3 regions of the Pantoea sp. CFCC18179 genome follow, and region 3 is predicted to be linked to each of the others. Evidence: predicted binding sites of a transcription regulator. Region 3 holds the regulator's gene; each other region holds the start of a gene.
The links. Region 3 encodes ArgR, which controls arginine synthesis, uptake and breakdown. Its sites were predicted from a motif close to ANTGAATAAAAATACANT; they were not measured.
Positions count from the first base shown of each region.

Region 1 (7,811 bases), on a different contig from region 3:
GATCGTAGTATTCCGCCAGCCACAGGTCGGCTTTCGAGAACACCATCTCCAGCATGCCAAGGCGCGTGGCGAAGAACGGCCATTCGCGGCACATGGTTTCTAATTCATCGCGATGGCCTTCATCCATGGCTTTTTGCAGCGCAGCACCCGCACCTAACCAGGCTGGCAGCATCAGGCGGTTCTGCGTCCAGGCGAAGATCCACGGAATTGCACGCAGCGACTCAACACCGCCGGTTGGGCGACGTTTTGCCGGACGTGATCCGAGCGGCAATTTGCCCAATTCCTGCTCTGGCGTGGCCGAGCGGAAGTACGGCACGAAATCAGGATTTTCACGCACATAACCGCGATACATCGCGCAAGAGTGTGCTGACAAGCCATTCATGATTTCTTGCCATTGCGGTTTTGGTTCTGGCGGCGGCATCAGGTTAGCTTCCAGAATCGCGCCGGTATACAGCGACAGACTGGCGATGGTGACTTCTGGCAAACCGTATTTGAAGCGAATCATCTCGCCTTGTTCAGTCACGCGCAGACCGCCTTTCAGACTGCCCGGCGGTTGTGACAGCAGCGCCGCATGTGCTGGTGCGCCGCCACGACCAATCGAACCGCCGCGTCCATGGAACAGCGTCAGCGTGATGCCCGCGCTTTCGCAGGTTTTGATCAACGCATCCTGTGCCTGATATTGCGCCCAGCTTGCCGCCATCACACCGGCGTCTTTTGCTGAGTCGGAATAGCCAATCATCACCATCTGCTTGCCATTGATGAAGCCGCGATACCAATCAATGCTCAGCAACTGCGTCATCACGTCGTTGGCGTTGTTCAGGTCATCCAGGGTTTCAAACAGCGGCGCGACTGGCATGGCGTAAGGAATACCGGCTTCTTTCAGTAACAGATGCACGGCCAGCACGTCGGACGGCGTTTTCGCCATCGAAATCACGTACGAAGCAATCGACCCCTGCGGCGCTTCGGCGGCTACTTTGCAGGTATCCAGCACTTCGCGGATGTTGTCGCTCGGTTCCCACTGCTGTGGCAGCAATGGACGTTTGGAGTTCAATTCACGGATCAGGAAGGCTTGCTTATCCGCTTCTGACCAGCTTTCGTAATCACCCAAACCGAGATAACGCGTCACTTCAGCAATCGCTTCGGTGTGACGGGTACTTTCCTGGCGAATGTCGATGCGCACCAGCGGCACGCCAAAACACTTCACGCGGCGCAGCGTGTCCAGCAGCTGGCCATTAGCGATGATGCCCATGCCGCACTGTTGCAGTGATTGATAAATCGCAAACAGCGGTTGCCACAGTTGTTCGTTGGAAACCAGCAGATCGGCAGGGCGCGGTGGGCGCTCGCCTTTCAAACGGCGTCCCAGATAAGCTTGCGTCATCATCAGCTGATCGCGAATGCGCTTGAGAATCATGCGATACGGTTCCAATGCTTCCGGATCGCCGCACAATTCGCGTACTTCATCGCTACATTCGGACATCGACAACTCAGACACCAGCACGCCGACATCGCGCAGGAACAGATCGGCGGCTTTCCAGCGGCTCAACTGCATCGCGTGGCGAGTAATCGGAGCAGTGACGTTCGGGTTGCCGTCGCGGTCGCCGCCCATCCACGAGGTGAATTTGATTGGCACGAAATCAACCGGCAGTTTGATGCCGAACGTCTCTTCAACTTGTTCGTTCAGCTCGCGTAGGAAAGCAGGTACGCCTTGCCACAAACTGTTTTCCACCACCGCAAAGCCCCACTTGGCTTCATCAATTGGCGTTGGGCGATATTTACGGATTTCGTCGGTGTGCCACGCTTGTGCCACCAACTGACGCAGACGACGCATCACCTGGGTGCGTTCGTAATCCGAAATATCGCTGTGATCGAGTTGTTGCAGGCAGCTATTCACTTCGCCCAGCATATGGATCAGCGTGCGACGAGTGATTTCCGTTGGATGTGCCGTCAGCACCAGCTCCAGCGACAGTTCTTCTATCGCATTGCGAATCGCCGCTTCGCTAATATCGCCTTGCTGCTTCAGGCGTTCAAACGTGGTTTTCAGCAGTTCCGGATGATTCGGGCCATCGCCGCTGCGTGAAATGGTCTGATACTGCTCTGCCACGTTGGTCAGGTTAAGGAACTGGCTAAAAGCGCGCGCCACCGGCAATAACTCTTCATTGGAGAGATTTTGCAGCGTGGTCAGCAGTTCCTGACGATGAGTGTCATTTCCCGCACGGGATGACTTAGAGAGTTTACGGATGGTCTCCACCTGGTCGAGGATGTTCTCTCCTAGTGCATCCTTAATCGTATCCCCGAGCAGTTTGCCGAGCATACTGACATTACTTCGCATTGCGGAATATTGTTCGTTCATTGGACCCTGACACCCTTATCGTCTTAATAATCTCTATGCCCAACGGGCATAACATCGTCTTTTATCTAGCCACGTATCTTCCTGCACGTCAATTGCCTTAAATCATCGTAAATGTGCTGCTAAATGACGGAAATTCAAAGAATTTGTTTGCAGTGAAGTGAGATAAGTTATTCTTATTATCAAATCCCGAACAATGACAGGGCAATTTGCTGATTTAACAGTGAAATGCCCCATCTGTTGTTCATCAATGACAAAAATGCTGCACCACTTGCGTGATAAGTGCATGTGTCGGCTTGATAAATGCGGTATCAATAAATTCGTCTGGCTGGTGGGCTTGATTGATAGATCCCGGGCCTAAAACCAGCGTTGGGCACAATTGCTGAATAAATGGCGCTTCAGTGCAATAGTTCACCACTTCGGTCGGCACGCCCAGCAGCTTCTCAACCACTTGCACTAATTCGTGATTAGCCGGACATTCATAGCCTGGAATCGGCGGATGCAACTCGCCAACGGTCAAACGTCCTGGCCAGCGCTCGCTCACCGGCGCTAAAGCTTCATTCAGCAAACCATCCAAATCACTCAGCGTTAAGCCCGGCAGCGGACGAATATCCATGTGCAATTCGCAGCAGGCACAAATACGGTTGGCCGCATCGCCACCATGAATATGACCAAAGTTCATGGTTGGATACGGAATGGCAAAGCCATCGTGGTTATAACGCTCCTTCAAGGTGTTACGCAGTTGCATCAGCTGCGTGATGGATTCATGCATCAGCTCAATTGCGTTTACACCGCGCGCGGGATCGCTGGAGTGGCCCGATTGTCCCTGAATACGGATGAAATTCGACAAATGGCCTTTGTGTGCGCGCACTGGTTTGAGCGAAGTCGGTTCACCGATGATGGCGCAATCCGGGCGTAACTGCGTCGATTCAGAGAAATACTTCGCGCCCGCCATGGTGGTTTCTTCATCGGCAGTGGCGAGGATGTAGAGTGGCTTGCTGAGTTTGGTCACGTCAACGTCACGCAGCGCATCCAGAATAAAAGCAAAGAAGCCTTTCATATCGGCGGTGCCCAAGCCGTACAGCTTGTTGTCGTGCTCGGTCAGCGTGAAGGGATCGCGCGTCCAGCGGCCATCATCAAAGGGAACGGTATCGGTGTGACCAGCCAATAACAGACCGCCAGCACCCGATCCGCTGCGCGCCAGCATGTTGAATTTGTGGCGCGTGCCGGGTACCGGTTGCACTTCAACGCTGAAGCCAATATCACGGAACCAGCCGGCCAATAAATTGATTAAAGTTTCATTACTCTGGTCCAGCGCGCTATCGGTTGCGCTGATTGATGGTGTGGCAATCAACTGGCGGTAGAGTTCGATAAAAGGTGGTAATTTTGTCTTCACTGTTGACGGTCCTTGGGTTAGGATGTATCAATATTCATGCATTAATAGTGAATAAAAATACAATAACGTCGTTTGCATGTGAAGCATCAAATCTTCTGCAAACGGCATCCTGGGCAACGGGGCAAGGCCGCGACCCGATACGTGTGACTGTAATAAGGTATACAGCCTGATGTTGAATACGCTGATCGTTGGTGCCAGTGGTTACGCTGGCGTAGAGCTTGCCACCTACCTGAATCGCCATCCGCATATGAACATAACCGCTTTGGCGGTTTCAGCGCAAAGCCCGGATGCTGGAAAGTTATTGTCGGATTTGCATCCGCAGCTGAAAGGCATTGTCGATTTGCCGTTGCAGCCGCTAAGTGATGCCGCTGAATGGGCTGATAAAGTCGATGTGGTGTTCCTCGCAACTGCCCATGAAGTCAGCCACGATCTGGCACCTGAATTCCTCAAAGCCGGCTGTGTGGTGTTTGATCTCTCTGGCGCTTTCCGCGTAAACGACGACGCTTTCTATACCCAATATTACGGCTTCAGCCATCAGCATCAGGCATGGCTGGATAAAGCCGTTTACGGTCTGGCCGAATGGCAACACGACAAAATTAAAGACGCGCAATTGGTGGCGGTACCGGGTTGCTACCCAACCGCAGCGCAGTTGTCGTTGAAACCGCTGATCGCGGCTAATTTGCTTAACGATGCACAATGGCCGGTGATCAATGCCACCAGTGGTGTGAGCGGTGCCGGACGTAAAGCCAGCGTGACCACCAGCTTCTGTGAAGTGAGCTTGCAGCCTTACGGCTTGTTCAATCATCGTCATCATCCCGAAATCGTGGCGCATCTCGGCACGCCGGTGATCTTCACCCCGCATTTAGGCAGCTTCCCGCGCGGAATTTTGTCGACCACCACTTGCCGCCTGAAAGCGGGCGTGACGCAACAAGATGTGGCTGACGCTTTCCATAACGCCTATCACGACAAACCGCTGGTGCGCGTATATGACAAAGGTGTGCCAGCGTTGAAAGCGGTGGTCGGCTTGCCATTCTGCGATATCGGTTTTGCAATGCAAGGCGAGCACCTGATTGTGGTGGCGGCCGAAGATAACCTGCTGAAAGGCGCTTCCTCGCAGGCCGTTCAGTGTTTGAACATTCGTTTCGGCTTCCCCGAAACGTTGTCTTTGATTTAACCGACGGATAACGCAATGAATCCTTTGATCATTAAACTGGGTGGCGTGCTGCTGGATAGCGAAGAAGCGCTGGCCCGTCTGTTTGATGCGCTGCTGGCGTACCGCAATGAATATCAGCGTCCGCTGATCATTGTGCACGGCGGCGGTTGCCTGGTAGACGAGTTGATGAAGAAACTCGCACTGCCGGTGAAAAAGAAGAACGGTTTGCGCGTGACGCCAGCCGATCAGATTGACATTATTACCGGTGCGTTAGCCGGTACCGCCAACAAAACGCTGCTGGCGTGGGCGAAGAAATATGGCATTGGTGCGGTTGGGCTGTGCCTGGGCGATGCCGGTTTAGTGAATGTAGCGCAGTTCGATGAAGAGTTAGGTCACGTTGGCAACGCGACGCCTGGCAACCCGGCGCTGGTGAATACCTTGCTGGCGGCAGGTTATATGCCGGTGATCAGCTCGATTGGTATCACCGATGGCGGCGAACTGATGAACGTCAACGCTGACCAGGCGGCGACGGCGCTGGCAGCGACGATTGGTGCTGATTTGGTGTTGTTATCGGACGTTAGCGGCATTCTCGACGGCAAAGGCCAGCGCATTGCAGAGATGACCGCAGAGAAAGCGGAACAGCTGATCGCGCAGGGTATCATCACCGATGGCATGATCGTGAAAGTGAACGCCGCACTCGATGCCGCGCGTACGCTGGGTCGCCCGGTGGATATCGCCAGCTGGCGTCATGCTGAACAACTGCCAACCCTTTTCAACGGCGTGTCGATTGGCACCCGGATTCTCGCATAATCAAGGATTAAGACATGAGCACGCAAAACATCAAAAAAATCGTTCTGGCCTACTCCGGCGGTCTGGATACTTCAGCCATCATTCCCTGGTTGAAAGAGAACTACGGCGGTTGTGAAGTGGTGGCGTTTGTCGCCAACATTGGTCAGGATCCGGCTGATTTGGAAGGCGTTGAGAAAAAAGCGCTGCAATCAGGTGCATCTGAATGCCACGTGGTTGATCTGCGTGAAGAGTTCATCAGCGATTACATCTATCCAGTGCTGCAAACTGGCGCGCTGTACGAAGGTACTTACCTGCTGGGCACCTCAATGGCGCGTCCAATCATCGCCAAAGCGCAGGTTGAGCTGGCACTGAAAGTTGGCGCAGATGCGCTGTGCCACGGTGCAACCGGTAAAGGTAACGATCAGGTGCGTTTCGAAACCACCTACACCGCGCTGGCACCACAGCTGAAAGTGGTTGCGCCATGGCGTGAGTGGAATCTGCGTTCACGTGAAGCGCTGCTGGATTACCTGAAAGAGCGCAACATCCCAACCACCGCGTCGCTGGAAAAAATTTACAGCCGCGATGAGAACGCCTGGCACATCTCTACCGAAGGCGGCGTGCTGGAAAGTCCAGCGAATGCACCGAACAAAGATTGCTGGGTGTGGACCGTTGATCCGCTGGAAGCGCCAGATCAGCCAGAGAATGTCACCGTGACCGTTGAGAAAGGTCGCGTTGTGGCTGTTAATGGCGAGAAACTGAGCCCGTTCCAGTGCCTGGAAAAACTCAACGTGCTGGGTGCGAAACACGGCGTGGGTCGTATCGACATCGTGGAAAACCGTCTGGTTGGCATTAAATCACGTGGCTGCTACGAAACCCCGGGCGGCACCATCATGGTGAACGCGCTGCGTGCGGTTGAGCAGTTGGTGTTGGATCGCGATAGCTTCAAATGGCGTGAGCAGTTGGGCCATGAAATGTCTTACGTGGTTTACGATGGCCGCTGGTTCGCGCCGCTGCGTAAATCCATCCAGGCCGCTGCCGAATCACTGGCAGAAGAAGTGAACGGCGAAGTGGTATTACAGCTGTATAAAGGCCACGCCACTGCCACGCAGAAAACGTCAGCCAACAGCCTGTACTCTGAAGAGTTCGCCACCTTCGGCGAAGACGAAGTGTACGATCACCGTCATGCGGGCGGCTTTATCCGCTTGTTCTCACTCTCTTCACGTATTCGTGCGTTGAACGAGCAGAAGAAGTAATACCGCGGTAAGCAACATATTTTGCAAGGGCGGCTTCGGGCCGCCTTTTGTTTAACAGATTCAGGAGTAATTCAGATGGCACTTTGGGGCGGACGTTTTTCCCAGGCAGCAGACCAACGGTTCAAGCAGTTCAACGATTCACTGCGTTTTGACTATCGCCTGGCCGAGCAGGACATCACTGGCTCGATTGCCTGGTCAAAAGCACTGGTGACGGTCAACGTGCTGACCAATGATGAGCAGCAACAGCTGGAAAACGCGCTGAATGAACTGCTGGTGGAAGTGCGCGCCAATCCAGAGCAGATTCTGCAAAGCGATGCGGAAGACATTCATAGCTGGGTGGAAGGCAAGCTGATCGATAAAGTCGGCGCGTTGGGCAAGAAACTGCACACTGGCCGTAGCCGTAACGATCAGGTGGCGACGGATTTGAAGCTGTGGTGCAAAGAGCAGGTTGCTGTGCTGCTGGAAGCGACACGCGAGCTGCAATCGGCGCTGGTGACCACCGCTGCTGCCAATCAGGATGCGGTGATGCCGGGTTATACCCACTTGCAACGCGCACAGCCGGTTACCTTCGCACATTGGTGCCTGGCGTATGTGGAAATGCTGGCGCGTGATGAAAGCCGTTTGCAGGATGCGCTGAAGCGTATGGATGTTAGCCCATTGGGCTGCGGCGCGTTGGCCGGTACCGCATATGAGATTGATCGTCAGCAATTGGCGGGCTGGTTAGGTTTCGCCTCTGCGACACGTAACAGCCTCGATACTGTTTCCGACCGCGATCACGTGCTGGAGCTGTTGTCTGATGCCTCGATTGGTATGGTACATCTGTCGCGCTTTGCCGAAGATTTGATCTTCTTCAACACGGGCGAAGCCGGTTTC
Region 1 is NZ_JBNBPM010000011.1:8,977-16,787, reverse strand. Features, by position in the region: gene ppc (phosphoenolpyruvate carboxylase) at 1-2,350, opposite strand, end outside; gene argE (acetylornithine deacetylase) at 2,595-3,743, opposite strand; gene argC (N-acetyl-gamma-glutamyl-phosphate reductase) at 3,913-4,917, shown strand; gene argB (acetylglutamate kinase) at 4,933-5,706, shown strand; gene ACPUC7_RS18430 (argininosuccinate synthase) at 5,721-6,938, shown strand; gene argH (argininosuccinate lyase) at 7,014-7,811, shown strand, end outside.
Region 1: the regulator ArgR is predicted to act here: its motif matches at 3,790-3,807, upstream of argC (N-acetyl-gamma-glutamyl-phosphate reductase).

Region 2 (7,811 bases), on a different contig from region 3:
TTTGGCCAATTATCAGCTCAAGCCGTTGCAGCAACAAGTGCAGCAGGTGGCGCAATTGAGCCGCATGGGGCTGGATTTGGTAGCGGCGCTGGAGCGCAATCAGGCGTATGGCGCAGGCGAAGTGGCGCAGATGCATGCGCAGTTAGATGCGGCGGCGCAGGTGCAGGATGAAACGGTGCTGGCGTTGGTGAGGCCGTTAGAGAAGTTACTGCGTTCGTTTAAATAGCTGGGGTGATCGAGAGTTTAATACGTGCACTGTACGGTTCCCTCTCCCGCGCGCGGGAGAGGGCTAGGGTGAGGGGAAAATCGCACCCAATCAGCGACGTACCGCGATCGCCTCGATCTCAATCTTCACATCTTTCGGCAGACGCGCCACTTCCACGCACGAACGTGCTGGGAAGCTGGCGTTGTGCTCGGTGAAAAACGCTTCATAAGTGGCATTCACCGTTGCGAAGTCATTCAAATCCTTCACAAATACGGTGGTTTTTACAATGTCGCCCACTTTCAGGCCGGCGGCTTCAACAATCGCCTTCACATTTTCCAAAGACTGGCGCGCCTGTGCAGACACGTCGTCTGCCACTGCGCCAGTGGCGGGATCAACTGGAATCTGGCCTGAAGTGATGATCATGCTGCCGAGATCCACGCCCTGCACGTAAGGGCCAATTGCGGCGGGTGCGTTAGAGGTACTGATTTCGCGAGACATTGTTTCTCCTTAGAAGTGCGCGGCCGACCGATGTCCGCCGCGATATGAATCGCCCCATTATAGGGACGCGACGGGCGATTACCAGTGACCGAGCACCACGTGGCGCGCGAACTCTTTCTCGCAATACTTACACTTCAAATGCACATCGTCTTCGCGCTTTTTCACCGCAAAGCTGGTCGAAACCGGTTCATTACGACTGATGCAGTTGGTGTTCGGGCAGGTCAACACGCGTTCGATACGATCCGGCAAGGTTGGGGCGATCTTCGCCACCACTTCGTAGTCATCAATGCGGTTCACCGTGGCGAGCGGCGCGTACACCGCCAGCTGGTTGATTTGATCATCGGTCAGGAACGTGTTCTCGATCTTGATCAGATCCTTGCGGCCCATTTCACCCGACGGCAAGTTCAGGCCAATGGTGATGCGTTGATCGGTTTCGGTCAGACGAAACAGCGAGAGGATTTTAAAGCCAATCTGCGCCGGGATATGGTCAATCACCGTGCCGCGTTTGATCGCTTCAACCTGCAATTTATTATCGTGAGTCATCGGTTTGCTCCTTACAGTGCCAGATCGCGATTCAATACCAGCGCCAGCAACGCCTGGCGCGCGAAGATGCCGTTACCAGCCTGCTGGAAATACCAGGCGTGCGGCGTGTTATCAACGTCGGTGGTGATTTCATCAATGCGTGGCAGGGGATGCAGCACTTTCATGTTGTCGCGCGCACCGGCTAAATCCGCAGCACGCAGAATAAACTGTGCTTTGACGTTGGCGTATTCAGACGGATCGAGACGCTCTTTCTGCACGCGCGTCATGTAGAGAATATCGAGTTCAGGCATCACTTCTTCGATGGTGTCGTGGCGTGACCAGGCAATGTTCTGTTCATCCAGCATATCGGTGATGTAAGCCGGCATCGCCAGCGCATCCGGTGCGATGAAGAAGAAGCGATTGCCGCTGAATTTCGCCAGCGCCTGCGTCAACGAGTGCACGGTGCGGCCATATTTCAGGTCGCCGACCATCGCCACATTGAGGTTATCGAGGCGGCTTTGCGTTTCGCGGATGGTGAACAGATCGAGCAGCGTTTGCGTTGGATGCTGGTTGGCACCGTCGCCGGCATTAAGAATCGGAATGCCGCCGGAGAATTCCGTGGCCAGACGCGCCGCGCCTTCTTGTGGATGTCGCATCACAATGGCATCGACGTAGGTGCCAATCACCGAAATGGTATCGGCCAGCGTTTCGCCCTTCTTGCCGAGCGAAGTGTTGCTGCCGTCAGCAAAGCCCACCACCGACGCGCCAAGGCGATGCATCGCGGTTTCAAACGACAAACGTGTGCGCGTGGAGGCTTCAAAGAAGCAACTGGCGATCACGTTATGCTTCAGCAGTTCTGGCTGAGGATGCGCTTTCAACTGAGCGGCGGTGTGCAGCACCAGCTCCAGCTCATCGCGGCTGAGATCGTTAATGGAAATGATGTGCTTGCGATATAGCGGGTTGGCCATAGCGTTCTCCTCTGCGCTGCCGGATTGCGGACAAAAAAAAGCCCCTGCTTAAGGGGCTTTTTTTACGATCGATTGATGACGGAAAGAAACAGGTGCGCCGCCCGCTGTCAGGCGCCGTTGAGCGTCAAATTGTGCGCTGCGCTGTTGCATGTTTCCTCCGGCAAATTGGGCCGCATTATACGCATTCACTGATTTGCATCAAGCAAATATCGCGCACGAGGTAAACGTTTGCTTGTGCTGTTATTGCTTGTTGCCCAGCGTCGCCACCATCACGGCTTTAATGGTGTGCATGCGGTTTTCTGCCTGGTCAAACACAATGCTGTGTACTGATTCAAACACCTCATTGCTGACTTCCATGCCATCCTGCAAACCGTATTGTTCGGCCATTTGGCGGCCTAAGGTGGTTTGGTCATCATGGAAGGCCGGTAAGCAGTGCAGGAATTTCACCTGCGGATTGCCGGTCAAGGCCAGCATCGCGCTGTTCACCTGATACGCACGCAGAAGGGCGATGCGCTCTTCCCATACCGATTTGGCTTCACCCATCGAAACCCACACATCAGTGTAGATGAAGTCGGCACCTTGCACGCCTTCAGCGATATCTTCGGTTAAGGTAATTTTGCCGCCGGTTTGCTGGGCTGCGAGGCGGCACTGTTCCACTAACTCGCCTTCCGGCCAGCAGCCTTTTGGCGCCACTAAGCGCAGGTCCAATCCGACCAATGCGGCGGCTTCCAGCATGCTGTTGCCCATGTTGTTACGCGCATCGCCAACATACACCAACGTCATTTGATTCAAGGTTTTGCCTGGCAGATGTTCCTGCATCGTCAGCAGATCGGCCAACAACTGAGTGGGGTGGAACTCAGTGGTTAAGCCGTTCCACACCGGCACGCCCGCGAATTCCGCTAAGGTTTCCACTAATTCCTGACCGTAACCGCGATATTGAATGCCGTCATACATACGTCCCAACACGCGCGCGGTGTCCTTCATCGACTCTTTATGGCCGATTTGGCTGCCGCTTGGGCCGAGATAGGTGACGTTAGCGCCCTGATCGTAAGCGGCAACTTCGAAAGAGCATCGAGTACGAGTCGAGTCTTTTTCGAAGATGAGCGCGATGTTTTTGCCTTTCAGGTACTGCGTCTCGACGGCATTTTTCTTAGCGTGTTTTAATTCACCGGCCAAACTCAGCAGTGAATCGATTTCTGCGGGGGTGAAATCCAGTAATCTCAGGAAATGTCTTTGATACAGCTGACTCATACAGCGCTCCAGATGCTCACATTAAAATGAATTAAAATTCAATCTAACCGTATGAATATGCATTTTCAACCCCGTCGTTAAGAAACTTGTTGTTTTGTGTAGTGGCGCGCGAGGCAGTGTGGGAAAATAATTGTATTCAGCCGAAAATTTGAGGACACACCCATGGCATATGAAGCATTGCTGGAAGAACAGCGCGAAGAGACACGCCTGATCATTGAAGAGCTGCTGGAAGACGGCAGCGATCCCGATGCGCTTTACACCATTGAGCATCATCTCTCCTGCAATAACTTCGATTCACTGGAGAAGGTCGCGGTTGAAGCCTTCAAACTGGGCTTCGAAGTGAGCGAGCCAGAAGAGCTGGAGCTGGAAGAGGGTGGCACCGTGATGTGCGTGGATATCCTGAGTGAAGGCGCATTAAAGCCTGAGCTGATTGATGCGCAGGTCGAGCAACTGGTGAATCTGGCGGGTAAATTCAACGTCGATTACGACGGTTGGGGCACCTACTTTGAAGATCCAGACGCTGAAGATGAAGATGACGACGGTGATTTCATCGACGACGAAGAAGACGATGGTGTGCGTCACTAAGCATTAATGGGCGACGCTCGTCGCCCTAAAACGTTTCCCCGCAAGACAAAAAGATTGCCGATGAATTATGCTCCGCTATTAGAACCCATTTACGCGTTCCTGCATTGCCGCACGCCGCAAGCGTGGATCGATGAAGCGCGCAAGCCAGAAAATCTCACGCTGTTGCTGACCGATCACATGGTGTGCGAGTTAAAAGCCGCGCAAACCGCGGTGTTTATCATCCGTAAATATGTCGCGGATAAACCCAGCGGCGATGCCATTCTGGCGTGGCTCAAGCCGTACGAAGACTTTATTTATCGCGATGAGCCAGATAATAACTTCATCAACGCGCATAAGAATCTGACCAAAAGCATCATTGTGCGCAACGAATTGCCGTGGGCGGACGATTTGGTTGAGATGATGGTGTTGCTGATTAAAGAAGAGCTGCATCATTTCTATCAGGTGTGGGAAATCATGCAGTCGCGGGGTTTGCCTTACCGCAAAATTACCGCCAGCCGCTACGCCAAAGGCTTGATTCGTGAAATTCGCACTTACGAGCCAGAAGCGCTGGTGGATAAGTTGATCTGCGGGGCTTATATCGAAGCGCGATCCTGTGAACGCTTTGCTAGCCTGGCGCCGTATCTGGATGAGCAGTTGGAGAAATTCTACATTTCGCTGCTGCGTTCGGAGGCTCGCCATTATCAGGATTACCTCAAGCTGGCAGAGCAGATTTCACCAACAGATATTGCGCCGCGTGTGCGAGCCTTTGGCGAAGCCGAAGCGCGATTGATTAGCGAAGCGGATGGCGAATTGCGTTTTCACAGCGGCGTGCCGGCGGTTTAAGCAATGGCTGCTTCCTGGTGCGCATGAATGCGCACCCTACAAAAACGGCGACTAAACCGTAGGGTCGCCATTCTTGGCGACCTCAAACATCACAACATCTTCAGCATCCGCACTTCGCAATCCACATGCCCAGTGCAGCCCATCGCGCCTTCGATATGTTCAAATCCCAACGACTCATACAGCTTTATCGCGCGCGTCAGGCTGCCGGTGGTTTCCAGATAGCAGCGGCGAAAGCCTTGCTGACGCGCATAATCCATCGCGCGTAGCGCCAGATCACGTGCCAGACCTAAACCGCGCACTTGCGGCAGGAAATACATTTTCTGCAACTCGCAAATATCCGCTGCGCTACAGGCCAGTGGCGCAACGCCGCCGCCGCCAACCACCACGCCATTATGTTCAACAATCCAATAGGCGCTGTTGGTTTCGCTGTACAGTTCGAACAGGCGATCCAGATTGGGATCGGAAACGGTATAGCCTTTATCCGCCGTCAGACCAAATTCGGCTGATACATCGCGGATCACTTTGGCAATCAAGGGATTATCAGCGGCTATAATCGGGCGAACGTGCAGGTTAAGTGGCGTGACGGTGCTCATCATTATCTTCCGGTATAAAAAAGCCGGGCAGTGCCCGGCTTCGATTAAGCAGTTGGACTGAAGCGCTTACAATGCCGCAATCACGCCCTGCTGTTCAAACAGTTTTGCTTTTGATTGCTCAAGTTCAGCCACGCGCTCGCGCTCTTTCGCGACCACGGCTTCCGGCGCACGAGAAACAAAGCCTTCATTCGCCAGCTTGCTCTGGATCTTCTCGATTTCGACATCAAGTTTCACCAGCTCTTTCGCCAGACGCTCAAGCTCGGCTTCTTTGTTGACCAGATCCGCCATCGGGATCAGCAACTCCGCGCCTTCAACAATCTTGGTGACCGAAACCGGGCCTTTCTCGCCCGCAGGCAAGATGGTCAGGCTTTCCAGACGCGCCAGACGTGACAGGAAGGTACGGTTCTCTTCCACACGACGTTGCGCGGCCGCAGAGCAATCACGCAGCAGCACGTCGAGCGGCTTGCTTGGCGCGATGTTCATTTCGGCACGAATGTTACGCACCGCTACGATTGCCTGCTTCATCCACTCGATATCAGCTTGCGCCTCGGCATCTTCTTTCGCCGCTTCATACTGCGGGAACGGTTGCAGCATGATGGTATCGTGATCGATGTTTTTTAGTCCTTTCACACGCTGCCAGATGGTTTCGGTGATGTAAGGAATGATCGGATGCGCCAAACGCAGCAACGCTTCCAGCACGGTGACCAACGTATTTCGCGTACCGCGCAGTTCCGCTTCGCTGCCGCTATTCATGACCGGCTTGGTCAGCTCCAGATACCAGTCGCAGAACTGGTTCCAGGTGAAGTCGTACAGAATGTTGGCTGCGATATCAAAGCGATAGCTATCAAGCGCTTCGCGATAGGCTTTCACACTGCGGTTGAATTCAGACAGAATCCAGCGATCTGCCAGCGACAGCTTCATCTCTCCGCCGTTCTGGCCGCAATCCTGCTCTTCGGTGTTCATCAGCACAAAGCGGCTGGCGTTCCAAAGCTTGTTACAGAAGTTGCGATAACCTTCGAGGCGCTTCATATCCCAGTTGATGTCACGACCGGTGGAAGCCAGCGCGGCCAGCGTAAAGCGCAACGCATCGGTACCTGATGGCACGATGCCGTCCGGGAATTGCTTCTCGGTACGTTTGCGGATTTTCTCTGCCAGCTGCGGCTGCATCATGTTACCGGTGCGCTTCTCCAGCAAATCTTCCAGCGAAATGCCGTCAATCATATCCAGCGGATCGATGACGTTGCCTTTCGATTTGGACATCTTCTGGCCTTCTTCATCGCGAATCAAACCGGTCATGTAGACGGTTTTGAACGGCACTTGTGGCTTGCCGTTTTCATCTTTGATGAAGTGCATGGTCAGCATGATCATGCGCGCAATCCAGAAGAAGATGATATCGAAGCCGCTCACCAGCACGCTGGTTGGATGGAAGGTACGCAGTGCTTCGGTGTTATCTGGCCAGCCCAGCGTCGAGAAGGTCCAAAGACCCGACGAGAACCAGGTATCCAGCACGTCATCGTCCTGGCGCAATGCAACGTCAGCAGCCAGATTGTTTTCCTGGCGCACTTCGTCTTCGGTGCGGCCAACATAGACGTTGCCATCATTGTCGTACCACGCCGGAATGCGGTGTCCCCACCACAGCTGACGTGAAATACACCAATCCTGAATGTCACGCATCCAAGAGAAATACATGTTTTCGTACTGTTTTGGTACGAACTGGATGTCGCCGTTTTCTACCGCTTCAACCGCGACTTTCGCCAGCGGCGCGGTGCGCACATACCATTGGTCGGTCAGCATTGGCTCGATCACCACGCCGCCACGATCGCCGTAAGGCACGGTCAGATCGTGAGGTTTGATCTCTTCCAGCAGGCCAAGTTCATCAACCGCCGCCACGATGGCTTTACGCGCTGCGAAACGCTCCATTTTCTGGAACTGGGCTGGGATGTCATCGGCACATTCGTCGCTGACTTCGCCATTGGTATCGAACACTTCAGCGCGCTCGCGGATATCGCCATCGAAGGTCAGGATGTTGATCATCGGCAGCTTGTGACGACGACCGACTTCGTAGTCGTTGAAGTCATGCGCGGGCGTGATCTTCACGCAGCCGGTGCCTTTTTCCATATCGGCGTGTTCATCGCCAACGATCGGAATACGACGATTTACCAGTGGCAGGATCAGCTCTTTGCCGATCAAATCTTTGTAACGCGGATCTTCTGGATTGACCGCAACGCCGGTATCACCGAGCAGGGTTTCCGGACGTGTGGTAGCGACCACCAGATAATCTTTGCCTTCAGCGGTTTTCACGCCGTCGGCCAGCGGGTAGCGGATATGCCACATTGAGCCTTTGCTCTCGCGGTTCTCCACTTCCAA
Region 2 is NZ_JBNBPM010000004.1:321,163-328,973, forward strand. Features, by position in the region: gene ACPUC7_RS11005 (beta-N-acetylhexosaminidase) at 1-226, shown strand, start outside; gene ridA (2-iminobutanoate/2-iminopropanoate deaminase) at 317-703, opposite strand; gene pyrI (aspartate carbamoyltransferase regulatory subunit) at 782-1,246, opposite strand; gene pyrB (aspartate carbamoyltransferase) at 1,258-2,193, opposite strand; gene argF (ornithine carbamoyltransferase) at 2,434-3,444, opposite strand; gene rraB (ribonuclease E inhibitor RraB) at 3,607-4,029, shown strand; gene miaE (tRNA isopentenyl-2-thiomethyl-A-37 hydroxylase MiaE) at 4,090-4,851, shown strand; gene ACPUC7_RS11040 (GNAT family N-acetyltransferase) at 4,941-5,444, opposite strand; gene ACPUC7_RS11045 (valine--tRNA ligase) at 5,511-7,811, opposite strand, start outside.
Region 2: the regulator ArgR is predicted to act here: its motif matches at 3,470-3,487, upstream of argF (ornithine carbamoyltransferase).

Region 3 (7,811 bases):
GCGGCGCTGACCACCAATCAGGCGCGCCGCCGGGAAAACCATTTGCCTGCGCTGTATCAGCAACTGTTTTTGTTGCTTAACCTGTTCCCAGGCGATATCGATAAGTATCGCATCGCGTTAACACTGATCATCGGGCATCAGCGTTTGCGTAACGCGGAAGTGCCAATCAACGCGGATTTGTCGGCGTATCACCGCCAACTGCGTCATACCGCCGACCGGATTATTTCGGCAACCAGCGATGACAAGCGCCGCTATTACTTTGAGCGGTTGCTAAAAGAGTTAGAGGTGTATCAGGAGAAGCTGCATCACTATTCGGCTCCTGATAAGGTTACCGAACCGGTGAAACGGCTGGTGCTGATGCTGGATAAGTATCAAAACACCCTCATCCAAATCTGAAACTGGCCGCTGCAGCATGCAGCGGCCTTTTTGATCCCACGTTGACACAAAAATCAGCAAATTTGGCATCTATACTTTCCTGACAGGACGCAAACCGACAGGAGCGAACCGATGTCTACTTCCCTGCAGAACCACGAATTATTCAAAACCGGCTATTTCGCCGACGGCCAATGGCATACCGCCAGCGACACCTTTGACGTAACCAATCCCGCCACTGGTGAAGTCTTAGCCAAAGTCGCCAAAGCCGGTAAGCACGAAACCGAACAGGCAATTGCCGCCGCAGAACGTGCGTTTCCCGCCTGGCGCGATAAAACCGCCAAGGCGCGCGCCGAAATCCTCAATCGTTGGTATCAACTGATGATTGAGAACAAAAGCTGGCTGGGCCAACTGATGACGGCTGAACAAGGTAAACCACTCAAAGAAGCGGAAGGCGAAGTGGAATATGCCGCCAGCTTTATTCAGTGGTTTGCCGAGCAGGCAAAACGCGCCAACGGCGAGATCATCCCGCCTGCCAAGCCGGGTTCGCGCATCCTCGCCACGCGCGAACCGATTGGCGTGGTCGCTGCCATCACGCCGTGGAATTTCCCGATGGCCATGCTGACGCGCAAACTCGGCCCGGCACTCGCCGCGGGGTGTACCGGCATCATCAAACCCGCCAATAACACCCCGCTCAGTGCCTTTGCGCTGCTGGCGCTGGCGCAAAAAGCGGGCGTTCCCGATGGCGTGTTGAACGCGGTTGCAGGTGATACGCATGCCATCAGCGATGCGATTATGGCCAGCAAAGCGGTGCGCAAAATCTCCTTCACTGGTTCAACTGCGGTAGGTAAAACGCTGATGCGTAACGCGGCGGAAACCATGAAGAAAGTGTCGATGGAGTTAGGCGGCAATGCGCCGTATATCGTGTTCGAAGATGCAGACATTGATGCCGCAGTGCAGGGCGCGATTGCCAACAAGTTCCGCAACGCTGGGCAAGTGTGCGTCAGCGTCAATCGCTTCTATATCCATAACGCGGTGTACGATCGTTTCGTCAACCAACTGGCTGATGAGGTTGGCAAGCTTAAAGTCGGCAACGGCGTTGAGGAAGGCGTGATTGTCGGCCCGCTGATTGAGCCGTCGGCGCTGGATAAAGTCGAAGAGCATGTCAAAGACGCGCTGAGCAAAGGCGGGAAATTGATGGTCGGCGGCGAGCGTCATCCATTGGGTGGCAACTTCTGGCAGCCAACAGTGATCGCTGATGCACACGAAGAGATGAAGCTGGCGCAGGAAGAGACGTTTGGTCCGGTGGCGGCGTGTTTCCGTTTTGACGATGAAGCGGATGTACTGAAGCGCGCCAATAACACCGAATATGGTTTGGCGGCCTATTTCTACACCCAGAATCTTCAGCGTGTGTTCCGCGTTTCAGCGGCGCTGGAAGCCGGGATGATCGGCATTAACGAATGTGCGGTTTCAACCGAACTGGCACCCTTCGGCGGCGTGAAAGAGTCAGGATTAGGACGCGAAGGTTCGGTGTTGGGGATGGAAGAGTATCTGGAAGTGAAAGCGCTGCACCTCGGCGGACTTGGCTAGCCGCGACGACTAAGAGGGCATCATGATGAGAACCGAGCGTTTTGATTTCGATGAAATTGTCGATCAAGCCCATTTCTACCGACAGTTTAGCGATCGTTTTGCGCTGGCCGATCTTGCCATCAACGATCTGGACGATCTTTGGGACGCGATCATTGGTGAGCAATTGCCGTTGCCGCTGGAGATTGAGTTTGTGAATCTGGGGAAAGGGCAGAAACGCCGGTATGGCGCATTGATCCTGCTATTTGATGAAGCAGAAGAGGAGCTGGAAGGCCAGCTCCGCTTCAATGTAAAGCAGTAGACCCAAAAAGGGCCCCGGCGAGCGGGGCCAAAGGGTTCGTCTTAATTGACGAGGAATTACTTATAAAGCTCAGCGGTTAAGTGGTAGCTGTCGCCGGTTTTGGCTTCGATCACTTTATAAGCGCTGGCACCTTGCTCATCTGCTTTCTGCGAAAGCTGGGCACGGTAATCCATTGGTGAACCGCCGGTACCGCTGATTGAAATAGTGCTGCCGGTAGGTTGCAGATTCTGCGCCGTTTCATCGGTTACCAACTGTGCCGCAGAGGCACCGAAGGCGATCAGGGAAAACAGGCTAGCAGTTGCGATGGTTGTTTTGATATTCATAATTTTTCTCCTCGTATAATCAACAACCTGCGGCAAAAAGTGGGGTAGGCGGGTCGTCGATCTCGTGTCTGGCGCCTAAGCGGCGCCTGACGTTCGATGTTTAATTATTTGTACAGTTCAGCAGTGACGTGGAAGGTATCGCCACGGTTGTTCTCAATAATGCGGTAATGGCTAGCACCTTGAGCATCGGCTTTCTGTGACAGTTCCTGACGAACGTTGGTCTGGTCACCGTCCACACCGCTCACGCTGATGGTTTGATTCAGTGGTTGCAGCTGTTCAGCTTGTTCATTTGAAACCAGGCTTGCGGCGCTAGCGCCAAATGACAGAACAGAAGCCAGGGTCATTACAGCGATAGATAATTTGGTTTTCATGATTCTACTCTCCTGAAAATTGGGTTGGTAACCTGAGAGGCAAAGGCGTCTCAAACGGGTCACCCTTCACATTGCGTCTTGAATCAGTAACTTATTTGTACAGTTCAGCGGTAGCGTGATAGCTGTCACCGGTATTCGCCTCAATCACGCGGTAGGCTTTTGCACCTTGCTGATCGGCTTTATCGTTTAACTGCTGACGGATATCCATTGGAGAACCGCCCACGCCGCTGACGCTAATGGTGCCTGCGGGTTGCAGATTCGCTGCTTGTTCAGCATTGATAGAATCTGCTGCAAATGCACCAAATGACAGGGCAGAGAGAACACTTAATGTTGCAATAGTAGTTTTAACGTTCATGGTATTTTTCCTCGTCGTCTATTTTTATCTTTTTCTTTCGTGTGATTTGCATCACGAAACTAAGTATAGATCTAATCACTCATGAAATTAATATCCAGCTAATAATGTTTGGTTGTAATTCTTTATCCTTATGGCACTTTTTTAGAACGGTAAGTTATAAAAACCGCCTGGATCTTAACCATAGCTTGTTATTTCAATGTAAAAACAATGATCTACATCAAATTATCTTTTAGTGCGAAAGATCATGGTTGATCCCGCTGGCTGATACGCCGTGAGAAGGGAATGACACTGAGCACATAATGTAAAGCAGTGTAAAATAGCGCAATAGGTTAAGCAGGGGAAAAGGTCGTACCATTATTTAGGTCGAACGATAACGCTCAGGCATATGGATAACCTATTATATGAAAAGGATTTTGTGGCAAGAATGGCAGATAAGCGGTGCGCAGAGAGAGGTTACCGGCAGCTGAACAGCCGGTAACGGGCAGGGTTTTATAGCTCTTGTTCGAATAAAACCAGAATGGCGTCGTACAGCTGCTTTACCGAGAAGGTGCGCGCTGGCGTAATAAAGATGGTGTCATCACCGGCGATGGTGCCGAGAATCCCTTCTGCTTTCCCGAGAGAATCCAGCAAACGTGCAATCAGCTGTGCTGCACCGGGGCTGGTGTGAATCACGACCAAGGCATCGTTATAATCGATATCCAACACTAGGTTCTTCAGCGGGCTGGTGGTGGTTGGAACGCCAAGCTCTGCTGGCAGGCAATACACCATTTCCATCTTCGCGTTGCGGGTGCGGACTGCACCGAACTTGGTCAGCATGCGAGACACTTTGGACTGATTGATGTTCTCGAAGCCGTCTTCCTGCAGCGCCTGCACGATTTCGCCCTGGGAGCTAAATTTTTCTTCCTTTAATAAGGCTTTGAACGCCTTGATCAGGTCGTCTTGTTTTGATGGGTTTCGCATAAGCTACCAATAAGAGAGGGTTGCAGCAGGCAACAGGCCCACGGCAGATAAATTATTATGCATTTAGATGAATTTTTATGCAATCAATCTGATGTGAATTACTCGCAGGGCAGCGATCATAGCAGAATTTTATATCGCACGAAAATCGCGGGCAGACGCGCAAAGCGAAGGTTGCAAAGTTGTTATATTATTGAGGTGGTAACAACAATATTGATGATCATTGCCGTCCATTGTCTTCTGGCTGCGAATGAATCATTCAGGCGACTTCTGAAGTGGAGATGTCTCGGGAGCCGATCGATTGCGGCGTAGTGTTAAGTGCGCGACAGGTTTTGTCGCTATCGCCTGAGAAGTTGATTAAACTCGTAACCTGATGGATTTTCGGCATATCTCTGCCCCACCTTAATAAGGAGTTCAGGATGAAAGTTGCCGTTCTCGGTGCCGCTGGTGGTATTGGCCAAGCGCTTGCACTGCTGCTTAAAACTCAATTGCCCGCAGGTTCAGCCCTCTCACTTTATGATATCGCGCCGGTTACGCCGGGTGTGGCGGTCGATCTCAGCCACATTCCAACCGCAGTCACGGTTGAAGGCTTCAGTGGCGAAGATGCGACACTTGCGCTGCATGGTGCTGATGTGGTGCTGATCTCCGCTGGCGTGGCACGTAAACCCGGCATGGATCGTGCTGACCTGTTTAACGTCAACGCCGGTATCGTGCGCAATTTGATTGAGCAAGTTGCCAGCACCGCGCCGAAAGCGCTGATCGGCGTTATCACTAATCCGGTGAACACCACGGTGGCGATTGCCGCTGAAGTGCTGAAGAAAGCCGGCGTGTATGACAAAAATCGTCTGTTTGGCGTGTCAACCCTCGACATCATCCGCGCCAATACTTTCGTCGCTGCGTTGAAAGGCAAGCAGCCTACTGAAATTGAGGTTCCAGTGGTCGGCGGACACTCGGGCGTGACGATTCTGCCACTGCTGTCGCAGGTAAAAGGTGTGAGCTTTAGCGATCAGGAAGTGGCCGATCTCACTAAACGCATCCAAAACGCCGGTACTGAAGTGGTGGAAGCCAAGGCCGGTGGCGGATCGGCAACGTTGTCGATGGGGCAAGCGGCGGCACGTTTTGGTTTGTCGCTGATTCGCGCGCTGCAAGGCGAAGCCAATGTGGTGGAGTGCGCCTATGTCGAAGGCGATGGCGAATACGCGCGCTTCTTCTCTCAGCCGCTGCTGCTGGGTAAAAACGGCATTGTTGAACGCCGTCCGCTGGGGACGTTAAGTGCCTTTGAACAGCAAGCGCTGAACGGCATGCTGGACACGCTGAAGAAAGATATCGCGCAGGGCGAAGAGTTTGTGAAATAGCGCTCTCTGCGGCAATAAAAAACGCCCGGCAATTGCCGGGCGTTGTGTTTTTTATAATCCGCCTGACTTGAAGGTCTTATTAGCGGGAGCACCGTTACTGGCCGGATTTTGCTTGCCTAGCGTTTCCATGCGTACCTGGAACGGTGGGAACGGCATTTCAATGCCATGCTCCTCAAAGCCGCGCAGAATTAGCTGATGCAATTCGTGACGCAGCGGCATGCGATGTCCCATTTCCGCCGCGTGCACGCGCAGTTCAAACAATTGAATACCTTGTTGCAGATCGACAAGGAACACATCCGGCGCTGGCATATCAAGCACGTAAGTACAACGATCTGCCGCTTGCTTGAGAATGTTGGTCACTTCATCGCTGTTGACTCGCGCCGGTGCTGGAATGGTTAGCACCACACGCGTCACCGAATCCGACAGCGACCAGTTTACGAACTGCTCCGTAATGAAGGCCTTGTTCGGCACGATGATCTCTTTGCGATCCCAATCGGTAATGGTGGTGGCGCGCGTATTGATACGTGTGATGCTACCGGTCAAATCACGAATGGTGACGGTATCGCCGATACGAATCGGCTTCTCAAATAGAATAATCAGGCCAGAAATAAAGTTGGCGAAGATCTCCTGCATACCGAAGCCCAATCCCAGACCTAACGCGGCAACCAGCCATTGCAGCTTCGACCACTCAATGCCCATCATCGAGAAGCCGATCAGGCCGCCGATCAGCATCAACGCATATTTGGTTAAGGTGGTAATCGCATAACCGGTTCCTGGTGCCAGACTGAGATGTTGCAACAGCGCCAGTTCCAGTAGCGCCGGCATATTACGCACCAGCTGCGTGGTGATGATCAGCACCAGAATGGCTATCAACACCGCGCCCAGCGTAATCGCCTGCACGCTATCAACGCCTTGAATGGTTGTGGTGGCATTCCATAACGGAATGTTATCGAGGAAGCTGAACGCCGAGTGAATTTCTGACCACAAAACAATCACCGAAACCAGCGCGATTAGCGTCAGAATCGAGCGCACCAGACGCAGCGACTGCGCGCTGATCTCATCCAGGTCGATACTTGGCTCATCAATTTCGATGGTGTCAGCATTGACCGGCGTTTGTTGTTCTTTCTCTTCTTCACTGCGCGCGCGGTTAGCCAGCATATCGGCACGACGCTGGCGTGCACGATCAAAGGCGATGCGGCGGCGTTGAATCAGCATCCAGCGGCGAATGATGTGATACACCACCAACAGGAAGAACCAAATGCCAACCGAGGTTTCCAGACGCGCCAGCAGCGCCTGCGCCGTGGCTAAATAACCGATGCAGGAAGCGAATGCCGCCACCAACGGAATGGCAATCAGCAGGTTCCACAGAATGCGGTTTACAAAGTTATCGCCATTGCCTTCTTTATCGAGATACAGCGGAATGCCCGCGCGTTTCAGGCTCACCGTCACGATGCTCAGCGCCCCACAAATCAGGATGAAGCACAGGCGGCCGAGCGTAGCGGAGAACTGCGGATCATCGAGGTTGGCAAAGGCGATCAGCAGCATAATCAGCGGCACAATCAAGCCAACGGTCAGCGAGTAATAACGCATGGCGCGCGCCACACGTGCTTGCGGCCAGCGGAAATGCACCACGAACAAACCGTCGTTGCGGGCAAAGGCTTTGCTGATCATAAAGGCCCACAGCAGCGGCAGCGTGGCGGTAATGCCGTCGCCAATCGCCACGGCGAAAGGATACGGCCACGCATGCTGCAAACCATAACCGAGCGCAGCCCACAAAACCGGCAGCGGCAGCGCAACCAGAATTGACCAAAACACGGTACGCAACGTCAGGCTAAAGCGGTCTTGGGTCACTTTGCCGACGCGGCTGGCGGAGCGCTGCATAAAGGCGTGGTAGTGACGGCGCGAGCTAATACTGAAACCGACCAACAGCACCGCGCCAATAATCGGCAACACGGTTTCACGGTTGGTAAACATCATCGCCAGCGCTTTGCCGAGTTGACCTGCGGTATCCAGCGACAGCAGACGATTGAGATCCTGCGCCATTTCCATCGGGAAATTCAGGCCGATGGCGTTAACGTCGGCGGTCCAGAACAGATAGCGGTGCGTGGCGTCTTTCACTTCCACCAACGCATCCTGCAACTGGGTATTGGACACTTTGAGTTTGGTGATTTCCAGAATCAGCGTATCGCA
Region 3 is NZ_JBNBPM010000002.1:31,239-39,049, forward strand. Features, by position in the region: gene aaeB (p-hydroxybenzoic acid efflux pump subunit AaeB) at 1-396, shown strand, start outside; gene ACPUC7_RS04755 (NAD-dependent succinate-semialdehyde dehydrogenase) at 508-1,962, shown strand; gene ACPUC7_RS04760 (barstar family protein) at 1,988-2,260, shown strand; gene yhcN (peroxide/acid stress response protein YhcN) at 2,317-2,583, opposite strand; gene ACPUC7_RS04770 (YdgH/BhsA/McbA-like domain containing protein) at 2,688-2,954, opposite strand; gene yhcN (peroxide/acid stress response protein YhcN) at 3,046-3,309, opposite strand; gene argR (transcriptional regulator ArgR) at 3,799-4,269, opposite strand; gene mdh (malate dehydrogenase) at 4,686-5,621, shown strand; gene mscM (miniconductance mechanosensitive channel MscM) at 5,673-7,811, opposite strand, start outside.